DNA from 3 places in the Streptomyces sp. CA-146814 genome. Region 1 is predicted to be linked to each of the others. Evidence: riboswitches for the same ligand, from Rfam matches in the RefSeq annotation. Region 1 holds a riboswitch; each other region holds the start of a gene.
What was found. Region 1 has a riboswitch for cobalamin ahead of ACQP09_RS01400 (ABC transporter substrate-binding protein). Riboswitches for the same ligand answer to the same signal wherever they lie in the genome.

Region 1 (3,265 bases):
AGCCGATCGCCCCGGCCGAGCTGACCAGGGCCGCGGTCAGCAGGGCGGTGGTGCAGAGCAGCACGATCCGGGTACGGGCGACGTTCACGCCGAGCGCGGCGGCGGCGTCCTGCCCGAAGGCGAAGGCGTCGAGCGTACGGGCGTGGGCCAGGCAGATCACCAGGCAGAGGGCGAGAACGGCGGTGCAGAGCGCCACCTCGCCCCAGCCGACGCCGCTGAGCGAGCCGAGCAGCCAGAACAGCACTCCGCGGGTCTGCTCGGCGTCGGCCGAGGTCATCACGACGAACGAGGTCAGGGCGGAGAAGAGCTGCATCGCCGCGACACCGGAGAGCACCACCCGGTCGGTCGTGGAGCCGAGCGTATGGCTGAGCAGCAGAACCAGGGCGAACGAGCAGATGGCCCCGACGAACGCACCGGCCGACAGCGACACCGCTCCCCCGCCGACACCGAGGACCACCACCACGACCGCCCCGGTGGAGGCTCCGGAGGAGACGCCGAGGACGAACGGGTCGGCGAGCGGGTTGCGCAGCAGCGACTGCATCACCGTGCCGCACACCGCGAGCCCGGCCCCGCACACGGCGGCGAGCAGGGTACGGGGCATGCGCAGGTTCCAGATGATGCCGTCCCGGATCGGGCTCAGCTCCGATCCGCCGAAGCCCAGATGGGAGGCGACGGCGGACCAGACGTCGGGGACGGAGATCCGGGCCGGCCCGATCGTGACGGCGACGGCTATGGAGAGCAGCAGGAGCAGGAGTCCGCCGGTCCAGATCAGCGCCTGCACCGGCGCGCCGACCCGCCGTACGTCAGCGGGCCGCTCCACCGTCGGGCTGCCGCTGCTCACCCCACGCGCCTTCACCGTCGGATGCCCGCCGCTCACCCCGCGAGCCCGAAGTCGCGCAGCCCGGCGGCGACGCGCTCCAGCCCCTCGACCGTCCGGATGGTGGGGTTCATGGCCTGGCCGCTGAGCAGCACGTACCGGCGGTTCTTGACGGCGTCCATGGTCTTGGTGACCGGGTTGGACTCCAGGAACTCGATCTTCTTCTCGGCGCTCTCGGCGGTCTGCATGGTGCGGCTCAGGTCGCCGATGACCAGGACGTCGGGGTTGCGGTCGGCGACGGTCTCCCAGCTGATCTGGGGCCATTCGTCGTGGGTGTCGTCGAAGACGTTCTTCGCGCCGAGCTCCCGGGTGATGACACCGGGGGCGCCGCAGCAGCCGGCCAGGTAGGGGGCCTTGGAGTCGGAGAACCAGTAGAGGAGAGAGGCCTTGGAACCGTCGATGCCGTCGGTGGCCTTCGCCACCCGGCCCTGGAGCTTCTTCACCAGGGCGTCGCCGCGCTCGGGGACGCCGAACACCTGGGAGAGCTCACGGACTTCGGTGTAGACGCTGTCCATGGTGAGGGGTGCGGTACGGGCTCCGTCACCGCCGCCGCTGTTGTCCTTGCCGGTGCAGTCGGCGGGCGAGATGTAGGTGGGGACGCCGAGCTTCTCGAACTGTTCGCGCGGGGCGACGCCGCCCTTGGCGAGGGTGGAGGCGAAGGAGGCGGAGAGGAAGTCGGGCTCCTTGTCGAGGACCTTCTCGGACGAGGGCCGGTTCTCCGATATGCGCTCGACGCCCGCGTTGGCCTTCTCCAGGCCCTTCATGACCGGGTCGCTCCAGGTGGCGGTACCCGCGAGCCGGTCGGCGAGGCCGAGCGAGAGGAGGATCTCCGTCGATCCCTGGTCGACCGAGACGGCCTGCTGCGGCGGCGCCTTCACGGTGACGGTGCGCCCGCAGTTCTTGAGGGTGAGCGGGAAGCCTTCGGCGCTGGTCTTGTCGCCACCGCCGGCGGCGGAGGTGGACCCGCCGCCGCAGGCGGTGAGCAGGACGACGCCGGCCGCGAGGAGGGCGGCGGTGCGTATCGGGGCGGGGGTGGCCTTGGGCAGCACGGAGGACCTCGGTGTCTCTGGGCCCAGCCGCGGAGCCCGTCGTACGGTCCCGTACCCCGGGTGCGGAGCACGGGTGCCAGCAGGTCTTCGGACTCGGGTTCGTCCGGGCGGGACGCCTTCCCGGAGCGTGGGTGCTCCAGTGGCCGTGGCCTCGCCCGTCCCCCTCACCGCTGCGCGTCAGTTCCGGTCTCGCACCGGATTCCCTGACCCCGTCGCTGGGGTTCGACTGGCCCCGGCAAGCTATCACGGGTCTTCGCGCAGCTCAGAGCCGGTGCGGGACCGCTTCATCGGTCGGGCCGGTGCGGCGCGGGATCGTCCCGCCGCACCGGCCCGGCCGGCCCTTACGGCGCTTGCAGCGCGATCACCGCGTTCTGTCCGCCGAAGCCGAAGGAGTGGCTGACGGCCCGTCGTACGGGCACCTCACGCGGTGCCTTGGTGACGCAGTCGATGGCGAACCCGCGGTCGGGGGCGTCCAGGTTGGCGATCGGCGGGACGATGCCGTGCTGGAGCGTCAGGACGGTCAGTCCCGCCTCGATGGCTCCGGCCGCTCCCATGCAGTGGCCCAGGACGCCCTTGGGGGCCGTGACGGGCGGCCGGTGCGGGTAGGCCCGGCCGATGAGAGCGGCTTCCGTCGCGTCGTTCAGCGGGGTCGAGGTGCCGTGCGCGTTGACGTGGTCGACGTCCTCGGCGCGCCAGCCCGCGTCCCTCAGCGCCGCGTCGACGGCGGCCTCGGCGACCGCACCGGAGGGGTGCGGGGAGGTCGGGTGGTGGGCGTCGGTCGTGGCGCCGGTGCCGGCGAGCAGCGCTCGGGGGGCCGCCCCTCTGGCCCGGGCGTCCTCGGCCCGTTCCAGGACCATGATCGCGGCGCCTTCGCCCATGACGAGCCCGGCCCGGTCGGCGGCGAAGGGACGGCAGAGACGGGCGGGGTCCCCGTCACCGTCCCGCAGCGCCGCCGCGCCCGAGCGGGCGAAGCCGGTCATGGCGACCGGGAAGACGATCGACTCGGTGGCTCCGGCGATCGCGATGTCGCACTGACCGAGCGCCAGCATGTCGCGGGCCACGGAGAGGGCGGTCACTCCGGAGGAGCAGGCCGTGCACGGGGCCAGGCTCGGGCCGGTGGCCTTCATCTGGATGGCGATCTCCGCCGCGGGCATGCTCGGGATGGTGAGCAGGATGCCCGAGGGTGAAGTGGCCTCGGGGCCGCGCCGCTCCAGGGCGACGGCCTGTTCGGTCAGTCCGGCGGAGCCGCCGCTGCTGGTGCCGACGACGACGGCGACGCGGGCGCCGTCCCAGTGGGCGGGGTCGAGCCCGGCGTCGGTCACCGCCTCCCGTGCGGCGA
Region 2 (3,265 bases), 5.1 Mb from region 1:
CAGCGGGCCCGAGCGCTCGGCGAGGTCGCAGGACGCCTCGTACGCGGCCAGCATGATGCGCTCGGAGATCTTCGTCGAGAGCGCGCGGGCCTGCGGCGAGTCGAACGGCAGGCGCAGCTGGAAGAAGACGTCCTGGAGGCCCATCGCGCCCAGACCGACCGGCCGCCAGAGGGAGTTGGAGTTCCCGGCCTGCTCGGTCGGGTAGAAGTTGATGTCGACGACCCGGTCGAGGAAGGTCACGGCCGTACGGACCGTGGAGTCCAGGCGCTCCCAGTCGATCGAGCCGTTCGCCACGAAGGCGCCCAGGTTGACCGAGCCGAGGTTGCAGACGGCCGTCTCGCCGTCGTTGGTGACCTCCAGGATCTCCGTGCACAGGTTCGAGGAGTGCACGACCCGGCCCGGCTCGGCGGTCTGGTTCGCGGTCCGGTTGGAGGCGTCCTTGAACGTCATCCAGCCCTGGCCGGTCTGCGCGAGGGTCCGCATCATCCGGCCGTACAGCTCACGCGCCGGCATCGTCTTGCGGGCCAGGCCCTTGGCCTCGGCCGCGCGGTAGGCCGCGTCGAACTCGTCGCCCCACAGGTCCACCAGCTCGGGCACCTCGGCGGGCGAGAAGAGCGACCACTCGGTGTCCGCGTCGACCCGGCGCATGAACTCGTCCGGGATCCAGTGCGCCAGGTTCAGGTTGTGCGTACGCCGCTGGTCCTCACCGGTGTTGTCGCGGAGCTCCAGGAACTCCTCGATGTCCGCGTGCCAGGTCTCCAGGTAGACCGCCGCAGCGCCCTTGCGCCGGCCGCCCTGGTTCACCGCCGCCACCGAGGCGTCCAGCGTCTTCAGGAACGGCACGATGCCGTTGGAGTGCCCGTTGGTACCCCGGATCAGCGAACCACGGGCGCGGATACGGGAGTAGGAGAGGCCGATGCCGCCCGCGTGCTTCGAGAGGCGCGCCACCTGGTGGTAGCGGTCGTAGATCGAGTCCAGCTCGTCCTTGGGCGAGTCCAGCAGGTAGCAGGAGGACATCTGCGGGTGCCGGGTGCCGGAGTTGAAGAGCGTGGGGGAGGAGGGGAGGTAGTCCAGCTTGCTCATCAGCCCGTAGAGCGCGGCGACCTCGTCCAGCGCCCGCACCGACTCGTCCTCGGCCAGACCGGCGGCCACGCGCAGCATGAAGTGCTGCGGGGTCTCGATGACCTGGCGGGTGATCGGGTGGCGCAGCAGGTAGCGGCTGTGCAGCGTACGGAGACCGAAGTAGCCGAACCGGTCGTCCGCGCCCTCCGCCAGCGTCCGCTCCACCAGCGCGTCCAGCGCCTTCGCGTGCAGCTCCACGAAGGCGGCCGTGCGGTCCGCGATCAGCCCCTCGCGGTGGCCCACGGCGACCGAGGCGGAGAAGGACGTGGCGCCCTGGCCCGCGGCCTCGTCGGCGATCGTACGGGTCAGCAGCCGGGCGGCGAGTTTGGAGTACGCCGGGTCCTCGGAGATCAGCCCCGCCGCCGCCTCGGTGGCCAGCGAGCGCAGCTCGGCCTCGTCGGAGCGGGCGTTGCGCCCGCGCAGCGCGGAGGCGGCGACCCGTCCGGGGTCGGTGTCGGGCAGATCGACGGTGAGGTCGGTGAGGGTCCGCAACAGGGCGGTCCCGGGTCCGTCGTTCGTGCCTTCGCCGGACGTGGTGGAGGCAGCGGATTCGGTGGCTGAAACCGGATCGGCGGGCGCGATGGTCACTGGGCTTTCCCTCGCTCGGCTGGGGGCCGGCGGCGAGCGGGGAAACCGGGCAGCACGATGCCCTTCAGGGCAGCACTGCTACGGCGTCCACCGGCCCATCCGCGAGGCCCGGACGTCTGGCGTCCGGTTCGGTCGAGCCGGACGCGCTGTCGACAGGTCTTCGGACTTCGGGTGTGCAAAGCACACTGATCACACCGTTGCGGGACAGTTCCGGATTCGCACCGGATTCCCCTGCGGCGACAGCGAGGTCGAGCATACATGTGGGGGCCGCCAGATGCTGCGGCCCCCACATGTTGTGTCGCGTCGATTTCATAAGCCCCTCAGGAGGCCGCCTCCAGCTCCAGCCGGAAGGTCATGAGGCGCAGGCCCGGCACCGGCTCCCAGTCCCGCTCAGGGGTCCGCAGAAAGCCGAGCCGACGGTAGATCCTATGGGCCGGGAGCATGGCCGGCTGCGTCGACAGCACCAGCCCCCGAACGCCTTCGGCGGACCGGGCCCGCTCGACGCACGCCCGTACGAGCGCCTCTCCCACGCCCCGTCCGCGCCCCGCGCGGGCCACGGCCAGCATCCGGAACTCGGCCTCGTCCGGACCGGAGATATCGCGCCACGGCGTGCCGGGAGCGGCATACGTCACACCACCGAGCACCACCCCGTCCGCGTCGAGCGCCACGAGCACCTCGGCCTCGGCCGCCCGCTGCTCCACCGCCCGCAGTTTCAGGAGGTACGGATCCTGCGGGCCGTCCAGCAGACCGTCACCGAGATACGCCTCGGCGATGATCCCGCCGAGCACGGCGTACTCGGCGGGCTCCGCCACTCTGATCGTCAGATCCATCAGCCACTCGCTCCCACCTCGTTGTCCGGCGCGCCGTCGCCCACCGGCGGCAGGTCGCCGCGCTCGACCGGCTGCTGCCCGGAGCCGTCCCCGGCGGGCGGCAGCACCCGGTCCAATTCGTGGTCGTCGGCGCGGTGGGCGGCCAGCGCCGCCGACCGCAGCGTCGCCCGGTCCACCTGCTCGCGCGCCCCGCTCACCGTGATCACGAGGCCGCCCTGCTCCTGGGCGTACGCGTGGTCCGACTCCGTGGCGCGGTACCACTGTTCGCCGTCCCGCTCGCACGTCACCAGGGCCTCCTGACCGCCGGCGGGCGCGGAGCCGTCCGTACAGTCGGCCACGGCGTGCGGGCGGCGCTCCACCGACAGCTGGAACATCCCGCCGTCCGGCGCGGTGTAGGAGCTGCCGAACCCGTCGTCACCGAGCACCCCGACCGACTGGCGCGCCAAGGCGTAGCCCGCGGCCTCGGTCACCCACACATGCTCCGCGACGAGCTGCACGGCGCTCGCCCGCGCCTCCAGCTCCGCCCGGTCGGGCGCCGGTTCGGCCGAGGAGCTCCGGTCCGCCGGCGACTTCGAGCCGGGCGCCGGCACGGTGCCGCAGCCCGTCGCCGCCGCCAGGGTCAGGGCCAGTGTCACGGTCAGGAGGAGGGGCCGGAGCCGGGGCGACCGGGAGCGCGATGTCATGGGCACATCCTTTCGTACGGTCACGGCTCCGCGCACCCGGGA
Region 3 (3,265 bases), 6.6 Mb from region 1:
CACAGGCCGTTCTTCTTGCCAATACACGGCCGCCGACCCGCGGCGGCGACGAGCGAGGGAAGCGCTATATGAAGAAGACAGTCGGGTGGGCCCAGGACGGCGACGACTGGACGATCACGGTGAACGGCACTCTGTACCGGGCCGTCGAGCGGCCCACCGACGGGCGCGTGCACAACTATCTGGTGCGGGGCAACGACCTGACCGCCGAGTGCCCGAGCCTCGGTCACGGGCTGGGAGTGATCCGGGCGCACGAGTCCCGGAGCTGACCTCCGGCCGGGTACGACGGCGAGGTGCGGCGGCCGCTCGCGCCTCGACGCGACCCGCCGCCCTGTGTCACGTCACCCGCCCACCTGTCCGGGCCCCCGCTCGCGGGCCGGGGCCCGTCAGCTGTCCGTGCCGCCTGGGCTCTCCGTACCCTGGGCGCCCTCCGGCCGGTGGCGCAGCAGGTAGGTGTCCATGATCCAGCCGTGCCGTTCGCGGGCCTCGGCGCGCACGCGGCTGATCCGTTCGGCGACCTCGTCGAGCGGTCCGGAGACCAGGAGCTCGTCCGGGGTGCCGATGTAGGCGCCCCAGTAGATCCACAGGCCCCGGCCCGTCAGATGGGTGAAGCTCTCGTGGCCGTCGAGCATGACCACGATGTCGCCGTCGTCGTCCGGGAACCCCTCGGCGAGGCGTCGGCCCGGGGTGATGTGGACGGGGCGGCCGACCTGGTTCAGCGAGGTGCGGTGGCGGGCGGCGAGCGCCGAGACGCTGCTGATCCCGGGGACCACCTCATGGCCGAATTCCACCGTGCCACGGGCCTGGATGTCCTCCAGGATCGCGAGCGTGCTGTCGTACAGGGACGGGTCGCCCCACACCAGGAACGCCCCGCACTCCCCCGGCGCCAGCTCCTCGATGATCAGGCGTTCGCAGATGTCGGCGCGGCGGTGGCGCCAGTCGTGGACCGCCGTGGTGTAGCGGCCCCGGTCGTCCTGGGTGCGGTCCCGCCAGGGGTCCTCGGCCTCGACGACCCGGTAGGGACCGTCCAGGTGCTCGGCCAGGATGTCCCGCCGCAGCCGGGTCAGGGACTCCTTCTCCCGGCCCTTGCCGAGCACGAAGAAGACCTGCGCCCGGCGCATGGCCTTGATCGCGGCGAGGGTCAGGTGGTCGGGGTCGCCGGCTCCCATGCCGATGACGAGGATGTGGCGTGGTGCGTCGCTCATGTCGGCCGATCATGCCAGGAGCGGGGCGCGCGACAGCGCCGGGGGCGGGCCGGGGCGAGGCGGGGTGGACTTACTAGGACGTCCAACTATATGTTCGTGAGCAGAGGGGTGACCGGCATGGTGCCGGGCGCCTCGAAGGCCCGTGGTGTCAGGGAAGCCGGTGCGATTCCGGCGCGGTCCCGCCACTGTGACCGGGGAGTTCGTCCTCGCAGGACACGCCACTGACGGTGAAGGCGCCGTCGGGAAGGCATGAGGGCGCGCGCTGATCCGGGAGTCAGGATACCGGCCACGGGATTGTTCCGTGTTTCCACGAGGATGGAGCAGACACGCATGGCACCGGTCCGCACCCACGGCCCCGCAGGCCCGTCCCGGCGAGCGGTTATCCCCGCCCCCTGACGGCCTCCGCCCTCCGCGTCCCCCCCGACGGCGAGCCCTTCCACGCCCCTGCGCGCACCCGACCGGTGCGCTGTGCGGCGGCGGGGGCCCGTGCGCCATCCCCGGATCTCACCTGACGATCTCACCGACGAGAGCAGGCTTTCCATGGTCCGCGAACTCACCCATTTCATCGGCGGCAAGCACACGCCCGGCACCTCGGGCACGTACGGCGATGTGTACGACCCCAACACCGGCCGGGTCCAGGCCCGGGTGCCGCTGGCCGGCCGGTCCGAGACCGAGGCGGCCATCGCCGACGCGGCCGAGGCGCAGCTGGAGTGGGGCGAGTGGAACCCGCAGCGCCGGGCCCGCGTCCTGCTGCGCTTCCTCCAGCTGGTCGAGCAGGAGAAGGACTCCCTGGCCCGGCTGCTCTCCTCCGAGCACGGCAAGACCGTGGCCGACGCGCACGGTGACATCGCGCGCGGCCTGGACGTGGTGGAGTTCGCCGCCGGTGTGCCGCACCTGGTGAAGGGCGAGTTCAGCGACAACGCGGGCGCCGGGATCGACGTCCACTCGCTGCGCCGGCCGCTCGGCGTGGTCGCCGGCATCACCCCGTTCAACTTCCCGGCGATGATCCCGCTGTGGAAGGCCGCACCCGCTCTGGCCTGCGGTAACGCCTTCATCCTCAAGCCGTCCGAGCGGGATCCTTCGGTGCCGCTGCGGCTGGCCGAACTCTTCCTGGAGGCCGGGCTTCCGCCGGGCGTGCTGAACGTCGTCAACGGCGGCAAGGAGGCCGTGGACACGCTGCTGGAGGACCCGCGCGTCAAGGCGCTCGGCTTCGTCGGCTCGACGCCGATCGCCGCGCACATCTACGCGACGGCCGCCGCTCACGGCAAGCGGGCGCAGTGCTTCGGCGGGGCGAAGAACCACATGATCGTGATGCCGGACGCCGATCTGGACCAGGCGGTGGACGCGCTGATCGGCGCCGGGTACGGCTCGGCGGGCGAGCGGTGCATGGCGATCTCGGTGGCCGTGCCGGTCGGTGCGGAGACCGCCGATGCGCTGGTGGCCAAGCTCACCGAGCGGATCGCCGAGCTGCGGATCGGCCGCTCGGACGACCCGGACGCCGACTTCGGGCCGCTGGTGGGCCGGGACGCGGTGGACCGGGTGCGCGGCTATGTCGACCTCGGCGTGGAGGAAGGAGCCGAACTGGTCGTGGACGGCAGGGACTTCACCCTCGAAGGCCACGAGGAAGGGTTCTTCGCGGGCGCCTCGCTCTTCGACCGGGTCACCCCGGACATGCGGATCTACCAGGAGGAGATCTTCGGCCCGGTGGTCTCCGTGGTGCGTGCGACGGACTACGAGGAGGCGCTGCGGCTGCCTTCGGAGCACGCGTACGGCAACGGCGTGGCGCTCTTCACCCGGGACGGCGACATCGCCCGCGACTTCACCCGCCGGGTCGACACGGGCATGGTCGGCGTCAACGTGCCGATCCCGGTGCCGGTGGCGTACCACACGTTCGGCGGCTGGAAGCGGTCCGGTTTCGGCGACCTCAACCAGCACGGTCCTGACTCCATCCGCTTCTACACCCGTACGAAGACCGTCACTTCGCGCTGGCCCGCCTCCGGGATCCGGGACGGCGCGAGCTTCACGATTCCGACCATGGGATGACCGCCGTGACCACCCTGCTC

Region 2: linked by a shared signal. The riboswitch ahead of ACQP09_RS24505 (ribonucleoside-diphosphate reductase subunit alpha) and the one ahead of ACQP09_RS01400 (ABC transporter substrate-binding protein) in region 1 are both predicted to bind cobalamin.
Region 3: linked by a shared signal. The riboswitch ahead of ACQP09_RS30540 (CoA-acylating methylmalonate-semialdehyde dehydrogenase) and the one ahead of ACQP09_RS01400 (ABC transporter substrate-binding protein) in region 1 are both predicted to bind cobalamin.

What each region holds. Positions count from the first base shown of each region.
Region 1 covers NZ_CP192068.1:353,758-357,022, forward strand. The annotation lists gene ACQP09_RS01395 (FecCD family ABC transporter permease) at 1-820, opposite strand, end outside; gene ACQP09_RS01400 (ABC transporter substrate-binding protein) at 874-1,926, opposite strand; cobalamin riboswitch at 1,988-2,172, opposite strand; gene ACQP09_RS01405 (beta-ketoacyl-[acyl-carrier-protein] synthase family protein) at 2,268-3,265, opposite strand, start outside.
Region 2 covers NZ_CP192068.1:5,438,001-5,441,265, forward strand. The annotation lists gene ACQP09_RS24505 (ribonucleoside-diphosphate reductase subunit alpha) at 1-1,710, opposite strand, end outside; cobalamin riboswitch at 1,845-1,966, opposite strand; gene ACQP09_RS24510 (GNAT family N-acetyltransferase) at 2,031-2,540, opposite strand; gene ACQP09_RS24515 (hypothetical protein) at 2,540-3,223, opposite strand.
Region 3 covers NZ_CP192068.1:6,911,868-6,915,132, reverse strand. The annotation lists gene ACQP09_RS30550 (hypothetical protein) at 69-266, shown strand; gene cobF (precorrin-6A synthase (deacetylating)) at 384-1,202, opposite strand; cobalamin riboswitch at 1,329-1,507, shown strand; gene ACQP09_RS30540 (CoA-acylating methylmalonate-semialdehyde dehydrogenase) at 1,743-3,245, shown strand; gene ACQP09_RS30535 (acyl-CoA dehydrogenase family protein) at 3,242-3,265, shown strand, end outside.